DNA from 4 places in the Bacillus sp. CPT56D-587-MTF genome. Region 3 is predicted to be linked to each of the others. Evidence: riboswitches for the same ligand, from Rfam matches in the RefSeq annotation. Region 3 holds a riboswitch; each other region holds the start of a gene.
The links. Region 3 has a riboswitch for thiamine pyrophosphate ahead of tenA (thiaminase II). Riboswitches for the same ligand answer to the same signal wherever they lie in the genome.
Positions count from the first base shown of each region.

Region 1: linked by a shared signal. The riboswitch ahead of AC3WVZ_RS00120 (MTH1187 family thiamine-binding protein) and the one ahead of tenA (thiaminase II) in region 3 are both predicted to bind thiamine pyrophosphate.
Region 2: linked by a shared signal. The riboswitch ahead of thiM (hydroxyethylthiazole kinase) and the one ahead of tenA (thiaminase II) in region 3 are both predicted to bind thiamine pyrophosphate.
Region 4: linked by a shared signal. The riboswitch ahead of thiC (phosphomethylpyrimidine synthase ThiC) and the one ahead of tenA (thiaminase II) in region 3 are both predicted to bind thiamine pyrophosphate.

Region 1 is NZ_JBYTEF010000001.1:22,586-25,786, reverse strand. It holds gene AC3WVZ_RS00130 (ABC transporter substrate-binding protein) at 1-896, opposite strand, end outside; gene AC3WVZ_RS00125 (ABC transporter permease) at 893-1,666, opposite strand; gene AC3WVZ_RS00120 (MTH1187 family thiamine-binding protein) at 1,638-1,958, opposite strand; TPP riboswitch at 2,060-2,161, opposite strand; partial or broken gene AC3WVZ_RS00115 (SDR family oxidoreductase) at 2,214-3,011, opposite strand.
Region 2 is NZ_JBYTEF010000001.1:5,641,234-5,644,434, forward strand. It holds gene topB (DNA topoisomerase III) at 1-1,228, opposite strand, end outside; TPP riboswitch at 1,438-1,550, shown strand; gene thiM (hydroxyethylthiazole kinase) at 1,623-2,432, shown strand; gene thiE (thiamine phosphate synthase) at 2,448-3,107, shown strand.
Region 3 is NZ_JBYTEF010000001.1:377,279-380,479, reverse strand. It holds gene AC3WVZ_RS01970 (ABC transporter ATP-binding protein) at 1-738, opposite strand, end outside; gene tenA (thiaminase II) at 707-1,402, opposite strand; TPP riboswitch at 1,488-1,591, opposite strand; TPP riboswitch at 1,652-1,763, opposite strand; gene AC3WVZ_RS01960 (SH3 domain-containing protein) at 2,033-3,187, shown strand; gene AC3WVZ_RS01955 (hypothetical protein) at 3,193-3,201, shown strand, end outside.
Region 4 is NZ_JBYTEF010000001.1:4,854,039-4,857,239, forward strand. It holds gene thiC (phosphomethylpyrimidine synthase ThiC) at 1-1,279, opposite strand, end outside; TPP riboswitch at 1,392-1,507, opposite strand; gene lldP (L-lactate permease) at 1,579-3,201, opposite strand, start outside.

The DNA of each region.
Region 1 (3,201 bases), 350 kb from region 3:
ATTTCTTCCTTCTGTACTCCCCATGCTTTAGCATCATCTTGATACTTCGTACTTAACCATTTTTGGCTTTCTTGAACTAAATCTTTATTTACATCTGGAACAGCTTTAATTAAAATATCAGCAGCCTCTTTCGGTTCCTTAATTGCAAAATTATAACCTTCTGTCGTTGCACTCATAAACTTTTTCACAAAGTCTTTATCTTGCTTCGTATGTTTTTCACTCGTAATAATAACAGGACTATAGAAATCAAGCGCTGGATCTAAGTCCTTCACCATAATCGTATTTAACTCTTTTCCTTGGCGCTTCGCTTCAATACCATCCCAACCGTAATAAATCCATTCGAAATCTGCATCACGACCGATTGATTTAAAGAAATCTGTTTGTCCTAAGATGATTTTTTCAACTTTATTAAAATCAGCTTGATGTTTATCCATAATCGTCTTTAATGTCGCTTCTTCCGCTGGTCCTCCCCAGCCGCCGTAACGTTTACCTTCAAAATCTTTCGGTGACGTCATATTATCTTTCTTAAGCGATGCAAACGCTGAAGTGTTATGCTGAATAATCGCTCCTACAGATACAACAGGAATTCCTTCCACACGAGCTAACGTTACATTTTCTTGTGCGCTTATTGCGAAGTCTGCTTTTCCTGATGCTATCATTTGCTCTGCTGTTACATTGTCACCTGGTTGAATAATTTCTACATCTAATCCTTGCTTTTTGTAATAATCTTTCGTTTGCGCTACATACAAGCCAGTATGATTCGTATTTGGAAACCAATCTAATACTACTTTTACTTTTTGATCTTTACTTGCACTTTCTTCTTTCTTCGCCGGATTACATCCAGCCACACCTACCGCTACTAAGGCAGCTAACATAACTTTCAAACCTTTTTTCATTTTCTGCCGTCCTTTCTATATATCCATGGTGCTGTTATTCTTGCCATAAACTCTACGATAAAATACAGGCATAATGTCACCATAACGATGATTGCTGCAACACCAAATACTCGGGCAGTCAAAAAGGATTTTGTAGCCCTCGTAAGCATAACGCCTAATCCTTCACTTGCACCGAGCCATTCTCCGATAATTGCCCCCATTACGCTATATGTAACTGCAATTTTTAAACCTGAGAAAAAGTATGGAAGCACTGCTGGAAATTTTACTTTCTGGTAAACTTGCCATTTTGTCGCCTTCATTGTTTGTAACAGTTTCAACATGTTTTTATCTACTGTTTGAAAACCTTCTAAAATACTAAGCGCAATTGGGAAGAAACAAACGAGTATTACGACCATTACTTTCGGCAACATCCCATATCCAAACCAAATAATAAATAGCGGTGCAAGTACAACAATTGGAATTGTTTGCGAAATAACGAGCAATGGATTTATTAAAATACGAAATAACGGTATAACGTCCATAATAATTGCGATGCTCGTCCCCAATAAAATTGCAAAGAATAGTCCAATTATAACTTCCTGCAGTGTTTGCATCGTATTTGGTAATAGTAAATCTTTCATCCCAATTAATTCTTGAACAATGGCAGAAGGCTTTGGTAAAATCCACGGTTCGATTTTAAATAATGAAACAGATCCTTCCCATATCGCAATGAGAAGGATAAGCCAAATAGTTGTAATAAGTTTAGATTGCTTCTGGTTTTGCATATTCATCACGGTACTTCCAAACCTTTTCATCTATCGTTACACCAGTGCTTGGACGATAATGGATTTTAATAGAAGTAATCACTTCTTCTGCTCCAGCATCGACGCAAGCTTGTTGCGCACGTTTAACGACATCAAGAAGTACATCTAATTCTCCTTCCAAAGTTGTTTCCATTGCCCCTACTTCATAACGAACTCCCGATTGTTGCACAACTTCAATTGCTTTATCGACAACAGAATATACATCTTTCGTTTTTGCTTGTGGTACTACTGAAAATGACATTGTAACTTGTTGTGACATAATAAAATCCCCCTTATAAAAATAAATTTCAAAAATAAGAAAAGGCTTTCCTACTGCGTAGGAAAGCCTTTTATGCAAGTTATTACAGAATAACATATGCTACATCACTTTAAGTAACTCCCTACGCTGGCATTATCCAGATCAGGTTGAGGGTCGATGTTTACTTACATCCTCTCAGCCAATTGGCTCCCCGGTCCTTAATTCGTTTTCATTGTAGCATGATTTATTTTATTGAACAAACAAAAGCATGCATAATCATTTCATTATTTTTGGAAAATAACCAACTTTTTCACCATGAGCTAATAACTGCTGAATAAATTCTTTATTAATTGCTGGTACTATCAATTCTTTTTTCTTAATCCATTTATTCGTTCTACGCGTACCCATTACAATTTCAGATTGCTGCGCTCCATCTCCTGCAACTTGAGAAGCAATTAACTCTGCTATTACTTCATTTCCCTTCGCTAATGCAAGTCCGGTATTTACATATTCTGAAAGTGGAACCATTTCAAGATTGTATCCACACTCTCCAATTAGCTGTATAAATTGTTCAAACTCAATTTGATGTGGATGACAAATATGTAACGTCTCTCCTATAATTTGCGCATCTTGCAAATACGATACAATTGATTTACTAGCAAAATCAATTGGTGTGAAATCAACTTTCCACTTCACATTTGGTGCTTTCCCAATTAATAGCATTGTTTTAATAGGACGATAAAATGCGTTTCCTTCAATATTTTGTTGGAACGAACCTGTTTCTGAATGACATGCTAAATTACCTGCACGATAAATATTTCCACGCAAACCATTTTTCATTGCTTCACGAACAATGTTTTCCGCTTGTAGTTTACTATTTGAATATACATTCTCTAAGTCTACACTGTAATTAAAATCACCAGTTTTCATGTATGTATCCCATTGATCTACCGCTAATTCTAACGGGATACCAATTGTAGAAATAAAATGGAATGTAGCACCTTTCTCCGCTAATGTTAGCATACGGCTAGTTCCTTGGACATTTATATTTTCAAATTGTTTTACATCTCCAAAGTCTATTATTTATAAAACTTAAACTGCCTAAAAGCGTAATGAACCGCAACATTACGCAATTTTGTACTATATCGAAAATTATAAATGGCAACACTTTTCTGGTTATTTGTGACCAAATCCGTTACCGAAAAAATCGAAATAAAAACTAAAAAAATAAAAGAGCACAGCGTGTTAATAAAGTGGTGAGACA
Region 2 (3,201 bases), 5.3 Mb from region 3:
ACGTTAGTTGTTCGTATTCGAATGCTGGGAATAAAACAGCTAAGAAACGTTTTACAACTAAATCATAAATTTTGCGTTCTTTATCTGTGAATGCTGAGAAGTTAACGTATCCTTCTGTTGGAATAATCGCATGATGATCGCTTACTTTACTATCATCAACAAATGATTTGTTAGGTTTGATAGGCTTTTGTAATACTTTATGTGCGAAGGGACGGTATTCTCCAACACCACATGCTTTTAGACGTTCTGGAAGTGTTCCAACGATATCAGATGAAATGTAGCGTGAATCTGTACGAGGGTACGTTAGTACTTTATGCTGTTCATACAATTTTTGCATAATATTTAATGTTTCTTTAGCAGAGTAACCGAACTTTTTATTCGCATCACGTTGCAATTCAGTTAAATCGTAAAGACCAGGAGAGAATGACTTCTTCTGTTTCTTATCAATTTCCACAACAGTAGCATTTTGTTTATCTAAACGTTTTACAATACCATCGATTTTTTCTTTATTAAAACTACGGCTATTGCCATTTGCATCTTGCCAAGTAAGTTTGAGCTTCGCCATTGTTTGAGCTTCGATGCCGTAGTAAGTTTGTGCTTTGAAGTTCTTTATTTCATCCTCACGACTAGCAATCATAGCAACAGTAGGGGTTTGTACACGGCCGCAATTTAACTGGGCATTAAAGCGAGTCGTTAAAGCACGAGTTGCATTAAGACCGATATACCAGTCAGCTTCTGAACGCGCAACTGCTGAAGCGTATAAATTGTCATAGGCTTTACCTGGTTTTAAATTTGCAAAACCATCTTTAATTGCTTTATCGGTTACAGAAGAAATCCATAAACGTTTGATTGGTTTATTTAGCTTAACTTTATCGATAATCCAGCGTGCGACTAATTCCCCTTCACGTCCAGCGTCTGTTGCTACAATAATTTCATTTACATCTTTTCTAAGTAGCTGACTTTTTACAGCATTAAATTGTTTACCAGTTTGTTTAATAACCGTTAATTTCAAACGCTCAGGTAGCATCGGTAAATCTTCTAAATTCCACTTTTTATATTTCACATCATAACTTTCTGGATCTGCTAATGTAACGAGATGACCTAAAGCCCAAGTTACAATATATTTACTACCTTCAAGATAGCCGTTTCCTTTTTTATCACACTTCAGTACACGAGCAATATCTCGTGCAACGGAAGGTTTTTCAGCGATTACAACGCTTTTTGACATATTAAAAACATCCTTTCAAATTTCCATAAGTTAAATATAGCATACATCTTCTTGAGATTCAGTTTCGCTCCATATTTCAGCTGTTTTTAATGGAGTTAACAAAATCCCAACTGATTAAAGTTTCACTTTATCAGTTGCCTCTATATCAAATAGAAAAGTAAAGAACTTGTTATTTTACTAGAATAAGAGTAGACTTTGAAGTAGATGAATAAGAAACACATGGGAGTTTGTGGATACAAACTGAGAGTATGGCTACTAGTCCGTCATTGACCATTTGAACCTGTTGGATAATGCCAGCGTAGGGAGAGTGTAAAAGCACATATTCAGGCACTTTGCGTACGCGTAAAGTGTCTTTTTGTGTATCTCCCATCATTATAGTTAGGAGATGAAAAGGATGAATATGAAAGAAATTAGTAAAGTAGTGGATTTGGTGAGAGAATCTAATCCGCTTGTTCATAATATTACAAATGTTGTTGTAACAAATTTTACTGCTAACGGTTTGTTGGCACTTGGGGCATCGCCTGTAATGGCGTATGCGAAAGAAGAAGTAGCAGAAATGGCTAGCATTGCTGGAGCGTTAGTATTAAATATGGGGACACTTCGTCCTGAAGAAGTAGAAGCGATGTTACTCGCGGGTAAATCAGCAAATGCGAACAATGTGCCAGTACTATTTGATCCAGTTGGTGCAGGAGCAACTTCGTACCGAACAGAAGTTGCGAGACATATTCCGGCTGAAATTGAGTTAGCAATTATCCGCGGAAATGCAGCTGAAATAGCAAATGTTATTAATGAGAAATGGGAAATTAAAGGGGTAGACGCTGGTACTGGAAATGGAAATGTTGTAAGTATTGCAAGGCAGGCAGCAGATGAACTAAATACAGTTGCGGTCATTACTGGAAAAGAAGATGTTGTTACAGATGGAGAGAGAACTATTGTTATTCGAAATGGTCACCCTATTTTAACGAAAGTTACGGGAACAGGTTGTTTACTAACTTCTGTAATAGGAGCATTTGTAGCAGTGGAAAAAGATTATGTAAAAGCAGCAGTAGCAGCATTAACGTTTTATGGTGTAGCTTCGGAACTGGCAGCTGCTAAGACCGTGGAAAAGGGACCTGGTAGTTTCCAAATTGAATTTTTAAATCAGTTAGCGAATACTACTTCTGGTGATATTGAGAAGTATGGAAAGATTGAGGAGTTAGAGTAAGAGGGAGTGAAAGAAATGGCACGCATTGAAATAGATAAAATGTCTAAGCTATTGCAAGTGTATTTTATTATGGGAAGTAATAACTGCACAAGGGATCCTTTAGCTGTATTGAAAGAAGCGTTAGATGGTGGAGTGACAATTTTTCAGTTTCGCGAGAAGGGGGAAGGTTCTTTAATCGGAGAAGATAGAGTGCGCTTTGCAAAAGAATTGCAGACGCTTTGTAAGGAATATAGCGTTCCTTTCATTGTAAATGATGATGTAGAATTAGCCATTGAATTAGATGCAGATGGTGTTCATGTAGGACAAGATGATGAAGGAATTACATCTGTTCGTGAAAAAATGGGAGATAAAATTATCGGCGTATCTGCTCATACAATTGAAGAAGCACGCTTTGCAATCGAAAATGGAGCAGATTATTTAGGCGTTGGACCTATTTTCCCAACGAGTACGAAAAAAGATACGAAAGCGGTTCAAGGAACGAAAGGATTAGCCTATTTTAGAGAACAAGGAATTACAGTGCCAATCGTTGGTATTGGTGGGATTACAATTGAAAATACAGCGGCAGTTATAGAAGCGGGTGCGGACGGTGTTTCAGTTATTTCAGCAATTAGTTTAGCTGAATCGGCGTATGAAAGTACGAGAAAATTAGCTGAAGAAGTAAAGAGAAGTTTGTAGGGAAGGACGTGTAGCATTTCAAGTGCTGCATGGAGAAATAGACTGCCCCAAAATTTAAACAAACATTTGATTAAAAAAGCACAAACCTTTTTAA
Region 3 (3,201 bases):
CTGCCTTTGTAACATACTAAGAAGCTCATCTTTCAGCGCTAATACTTCCGGTTTATATAAATCTTTTCGTGTTCTGTTATGATCAAGCGGTACAGTCCGCTCAGTCAAAGTCGTTATCGGCTGCTGTTCCACTACTAAAACTCTGTTTGAAAGAAATAACGCTTCTTCAACATCATGAGTAATGAATAAAATTGTTTTTTCCCACTCTTGCCATTGTTCAAACAACCATTCTTGCAAAGAGGTCTTCGTTAAAGCATCCAACGCACTAAATGGTTCATCTAACAGCAATATCTCCCCGCCTGTTAATAAAGTTCGAATAAAAGATACACGTTGTCTCATCCCACCAGATAAATCTTTCGGATATTTTTGCTCATACCCTTGCAAACCAAATTTATGTAACAGTTCCTTTGCCTTTACTTCTGCTTCTTTCTTCTGTACACCTTGGCACTCTAGCGGCAGGGCAGCATTCTCAATAATTGTTCTCCACGGCAAAAGCATATCTTTTTGCGGCATATATCCTACAGGATGGTTCTTTGTTTCTGTCAGTTCTATCTGTCCAGTACTTACCTTTTCTAGACCTGTAATAAGGCGAAATAAAGTACTTTTTCCACATCCACTCGGTCCGATAATACTGACAAACTCTTTCTCATATATAGAAGCATTTAATTCATGGATGATTGGTTTCTCATCGTAATGAAAAGAAACATTATGAAACTGTAGTATGTTCTTGCTCCTCAAATCCCCACATCTCCTTACGATAGGACATATCCCAGAATAAATATTCAAATCGACTGGAATATAAGAAGATCTCCTCTAATCTTTCTAGTTCTTTCTCAGACTTTCCAACTGCCATTTCATTTAATAAATCTATTAACCAAATACAAAGATTACCGTATTCTTCCGAACTATATCCTTGAATCCACTCACCAAAAAACTCATGATCTCTTGCTCCAGGAATATCATTTAAACGCTTTCCAATTTCCCAATAGCTCCACATACATGGAAGAAGCGCTGCTATTAATTCCGCAAGTGTGCCATTTTGAGATACAGACATCATGTAATTTGTATAAGCTAAATTTTTAGCAGATGGTTTCGCAGACTCTATCTCCTCTATAGAAATTCCAAGTCTTTTTGCATATTGTTTATGGATTGTCATTTCGCCATTTAATATTCCATCAATTTGTTCAGCGAACTTTCCCATTACTTGTGGATTCGTTGCTTTTACAACACCAATCGCATATAACTTTGCATAATCTAGCAGATATAAATAATCTTGAATAATATAATACTGGAATTTATCTTTTTCTAACGTGCCATCTCCCATACCCACTACAAACGGATGATTATGACTCATCTCCCAAACCGGTTGCACAGTTTCTAATAATCTATCGCAAAATTTCATTTCTCTATCCCCTTTCAATATATGTATCTAAATAAAAAACCACTTCTATATATAAGAAGTGGTTACAGCAAATAAAGTTATACATTTATTCGATGTTCCACTTCCCTTCGCTAGTATTACCTAGATCAGGTGTTGTAAGGGTTAAGGATTATTCCTCTCTCAGCAAGTCAAGCACCCCTAGTGGTTTCAATATGAAATTTTCAAATAAAAAAGCCCCGTTTCTATACGCAAAGAAACGGGGACTCATTGTTAGTGTCCGAATTGCTTCCCTACGCTAGCATAATCTAGATCAGGTAATAAAAAGGATCAAAGGCTTACGGCCTACTCTCAGCTGGCAACACCAGCTCTCCTAGCAAACTATAAAATTATCACTGTCAGTATAACACCCTAATAAGACATCATCAACTTTTTTAATTTTCTTAATTGCCAACATAATATCAAAATTATACAATACATACATTCTATTTTAGAAAATAAAACCCCAATTAATTGTATAAAAAGGAATCATTATCCTCAAAAAATTTATTTTTATATTGATTTCATATTACATTTATGTGAATACCCCCACTATATTATATCTTTATACTATAATAAAATTACAACTATACAACTAGAGGAGGTCTCTATTCCATGAATATGAAAGCTACTGCTTTAACAGCAACTACTGTAGCGATTGCTTCTTTACTTCCTTCTATGGGTGAAACAAATGTACAAAAAGCAAACGCTGAACAATTATCTAATATTAAAACTGGGTATGTCAAAGTCGATCAAGTAGCATTACATACAGAAGATAACGTAAAAAGCACATCAATTGATACAATTCGCTTTAATACAAAAGTGAACATCATTGAAACAACTAATGGTTGGTATAAAGTATCTGTTCATAATAAAGTAGGTTATGTACAAAAAGATGCTATTTTACTAAAAAACAAACTTCAATCTAATGATCAATACATCGTTAATGCTAATGCATTAAACGTTCGCTCTGAACCTAATTTAGAATCTTCCATTTTAGATGTATTACCAAATGGTAAGTTTATTACCGTTCAAGAAGATCAAGGCGAATGGTATAAAATATCACATAATGGCCAAACAGGTTACGTACAAAAAGCATTCATCTCTAATGGTTCACAACCCTTAGTAAAAGGAATCACCGTTCAAAATAATACAAAATATACTGTTGCAACACCTAATCTAAATGTACGTAGCACAGCTAGTACAAGTAGCGCTCTACTCGGTTCATTACAAAACGGTACTCAAGTACAAGTAGTAGAAACTGTAGGTACTTGGTATAAAATTCGTTTTGGCACAGGATACGGATATGTAGCAAAACACTATGTAGTACAAAATCAACCACAAGCTAAAACAGATCAGCCTTCATCAATTCCAGCTGCTTTCAAATTCCCCGCTCAAGGAAGAATTAGCTCAACCTTTGATATACGCTGGGAACAAATGCATTATGGTATAGATATTGCCGCTCCAGGAAACGTCTCTATCCAAGCTGCTGCTGCAGGTAAAGTTGTGAAATCTTATTATTCAGCTAGCTATGGCAATGTTGTTTTCATTGCGCATCAAATCAATGGGAAATTATATACAACTGTTTATGCTCATATGAAGGATCGCACTGTACAAGCTGGTGATCAAGTACAGACTGGACAATTAATAGGTCATATGGGAAACACAGGTCATTCATACGGGCAACATCTTCATTTTGAATTACATAATGGAGAATGGAATTTTGAAAAAACAAATGCAGTAAATCCACTGCCATATTTAGTTAGGTAAATTGTATGCCACGC
Region 4 (3,201 bases), 4.5 Mb from region 3:
AACCTGGTGCAATATCTGTCGTTAGCGGCCCAAGTGTGTAAAACGGCGCGCCCTGACAAATATCAAGCTCTTTCTCCATATTCTCTTTAATTAAGTGCATCGGTACGTGTCCAGGTCCTTCAATCATAACTTGCACATCATGTTTCCAAGCAATTTTGGTTAATTCGCCAAGTGTTTCAAGCTCAGAAAACTGTGCTTCGTCATTTGCATCTGCAATAGACCCTGGACGTAATCCATCTCCAAGAGAGAACGAAACATCGTACTGCTTCATAATTTCACAAATCTCTTCAAAGTGAGTATATAGGAAGTTTTCTTTATGATGGAATAGACACCACTGCGCCATAATCGAACCACCGCGCGAAACGATACCTGTCGTACGCTTTGCCGTGATTGGAATGTAACGAAGCAATACACCAGCGTGAATTGTAAAGTAATCAACGCCTTGCTCCGCCTGCTCAATTAACGTATCACGATATACTTCCCACGTTAAATCTTCTGCAATTCCGTTTACTTTTTCCAGCGCTTGATAAATCGGTACAGTTCCAACTGGTACAGGCGCGTTACGAATAATCCACTCACGCGTCGTATGAATATTTTTACCTGTAGATAAATCCATAATCGTATCTGCACCCCAGCGCGTTGCCCATGTCATCTTCTCTACTTCTTCTGCAATCGAAGAAGATACAGCTGAGTTTCCGATATTCGCGTTTACCTTCACATGGAAATTACGCCCGATGATCATCGGTTCAGCTTCTGGATGATTAATATTCGCTGGTAAAATAGCGCGGCCTTCTGCGATTTCCTTACGAACAAACTCCGGCTCTACCCCTTCACGAATCGCAACATACTCCATCTCAGACGTAATAATGTCATTACGTGCATAGTGCATTTGCGTAACGTTTGCACCTTGCTTTGCTCTAAGTGGCTTGCGATCCATCTGCGGGAAAACAGGTGTATGTTTCGAAGCCACTTTCACACCGTCATCCTCTGGTTTCACTTCACGCCCTTCGTATGCTTCTACATCACCACGCCCCAGAATCCAAGAATGGCGCGGCGTTGGAATCCCCTTTTCTAACTCCACTTTATACTCAGGATCCGTATAAGGGCCGCTCGTATCATACACACGAATTGGCGGATTTGGAACGCCATTCGTTTCGCTTTGTTCAATCTCACGCATCGGTACTTTCATACCTTCTCGTGGTCCATCCACATACACTTTCTTACTCCCTGGTAAACTCGATTTCAATTCAATTTGCTCAGCTGAAACAGACTGTTTCATAACCTTTGTTGCCCCCCTGTACGTGACAAGGACGAGATATGGCCAGCGTATGCCAAAATAAAAAGAGCCAGGTCCATAAAAAAATAAGGACCTGGCTCATAAAGACATCATTATGTAAAGCCGTTAACTTCCCTACGCTGGTACGAGCCAGATCAGGTCCAAAGGGTTAAGAAGTTCACGCGCTTCTCTCTCAGCCTACGCATACGTTAGGCACCCCTAGTTTATCACTGATTTAATTTTCAATACTTTCCCATCATACACCATAATCTGAAAAATTCAAAGCTTATTTCTTTTGCTCTTTACGGAATCATCCACGTTAAATAATACGCCTGCACATACGTCATAATACCAACAATAATTACGAAGAATAAGCTATGCTTCACTGTAAAACGGAACAAATCCGATTCTTTTCCAGCAAGACCAACCGCTGCACAAGCGATCGCAATCGACTGCGGGGAAATCATTTTACCTGTTACACCGCCTGTTGTATTTGCTGCAACGAGAAGCACTTCAGATACGCCGACTTGCTGCGCTGTAATGGCTTGTAAATTTGAGAACAGTGCATTTGCAGACGTATCAGACCCTGTTAGGAATACGCCAATCCAGCCTAAGAATGGTGAGAAGAACGGGAATAGTCCGCCAGTTCCGGCTAATGCTAACGCTAACGTAGAAGATAGACCAGAATAGTTTGCGATAAATGCAAACCCTAGTACGAATCCGATAGATAGAATTGGCATTTTTAATTCGCTTAACGTTTCTTTAAATGTCACTACTGCATCTTTTACATTCATTTTCAAAATAAACATGGAAATGATACAAGCAATTAAAATCGCCGTTCCGGTTGCTGATAATACATCAAACTTCAAAATTGCCTCGTAAGGCGTTGATTTATTTACAATCGGCTCTGCTTTCATTACTAGATTATGCAGACCTGGAATTTCAAACTTAAATACAAGACTTGCTAAAGCCCCTCCTGGAGCGAATAATGCCTTAAAGAAACTTTGGCTCCAAATGACTACCATAACCGTTAATACGATAAATGGAGACCATGCCTTCACTACTTTTCCAAACGTTAATTTCGGCATCGATGCTACTGTCGTTGTTGCTGCTACTTCACTATTTGCTTGCCCGGATTGATAAATTTCTTTCGGCTGCCAAACTTTTAAGAACAGCGCTAAACTAATTAAACTTACAAGTGCCGATGTAATATCCGGAAGTTCTGGTCCTAAAAATGTCGCTGTAATGAACTGCGTAATCGCAAATGAACTACCCGCTACAAATAACGCAGGCCACGTTTGTCGTATCCCCTTAAATCCATCCATTAAAAATACGATAAAGAATGGCACAAATAATGATAGGAACGGTAATTGATGCCCAGCCATTTGTCCAATTTTATGTGGATCAATACCTGTTACTTGTCCAGCAACTGTAATCGGAATTCCCATCGCTCCGAACGCCACTGGTGCAGTATTTGCAATCAAACAAAGACCTGCTGCGTATAAAGGATTTAACCCAAGCCCCGCAAGAAGTGCTGCTGTAATCGCTACTGGTGCCCCAAATCCTGCCGCTCCTTCTAAAAATGCTCCAAATGAAAATCCAATTAAAATAACAAGTAGACGATGATCGTTCGTAATCGATAATACCGATGCACGAATCACATCGAATTGACCTGTTTTCACAGAAATTTTATATAAAAATACCGACATAATGATAATCCAAGCAATTGGCCATAATCCGTATAAGAAACCATATCCGGTCGCTGCCATTGCCATCGTGAACGGCATTTTATAAGCGAATAACGCTACTAAAACTGTAAGTACAACTGTAATAAATCCTGCCACATACCCTTTCATGCGGAAAACTGCTAAAGCTAAGAAAAAAAAGATAATCGGAATAAGTGCTACCGCTGCCGAAATCCAAAT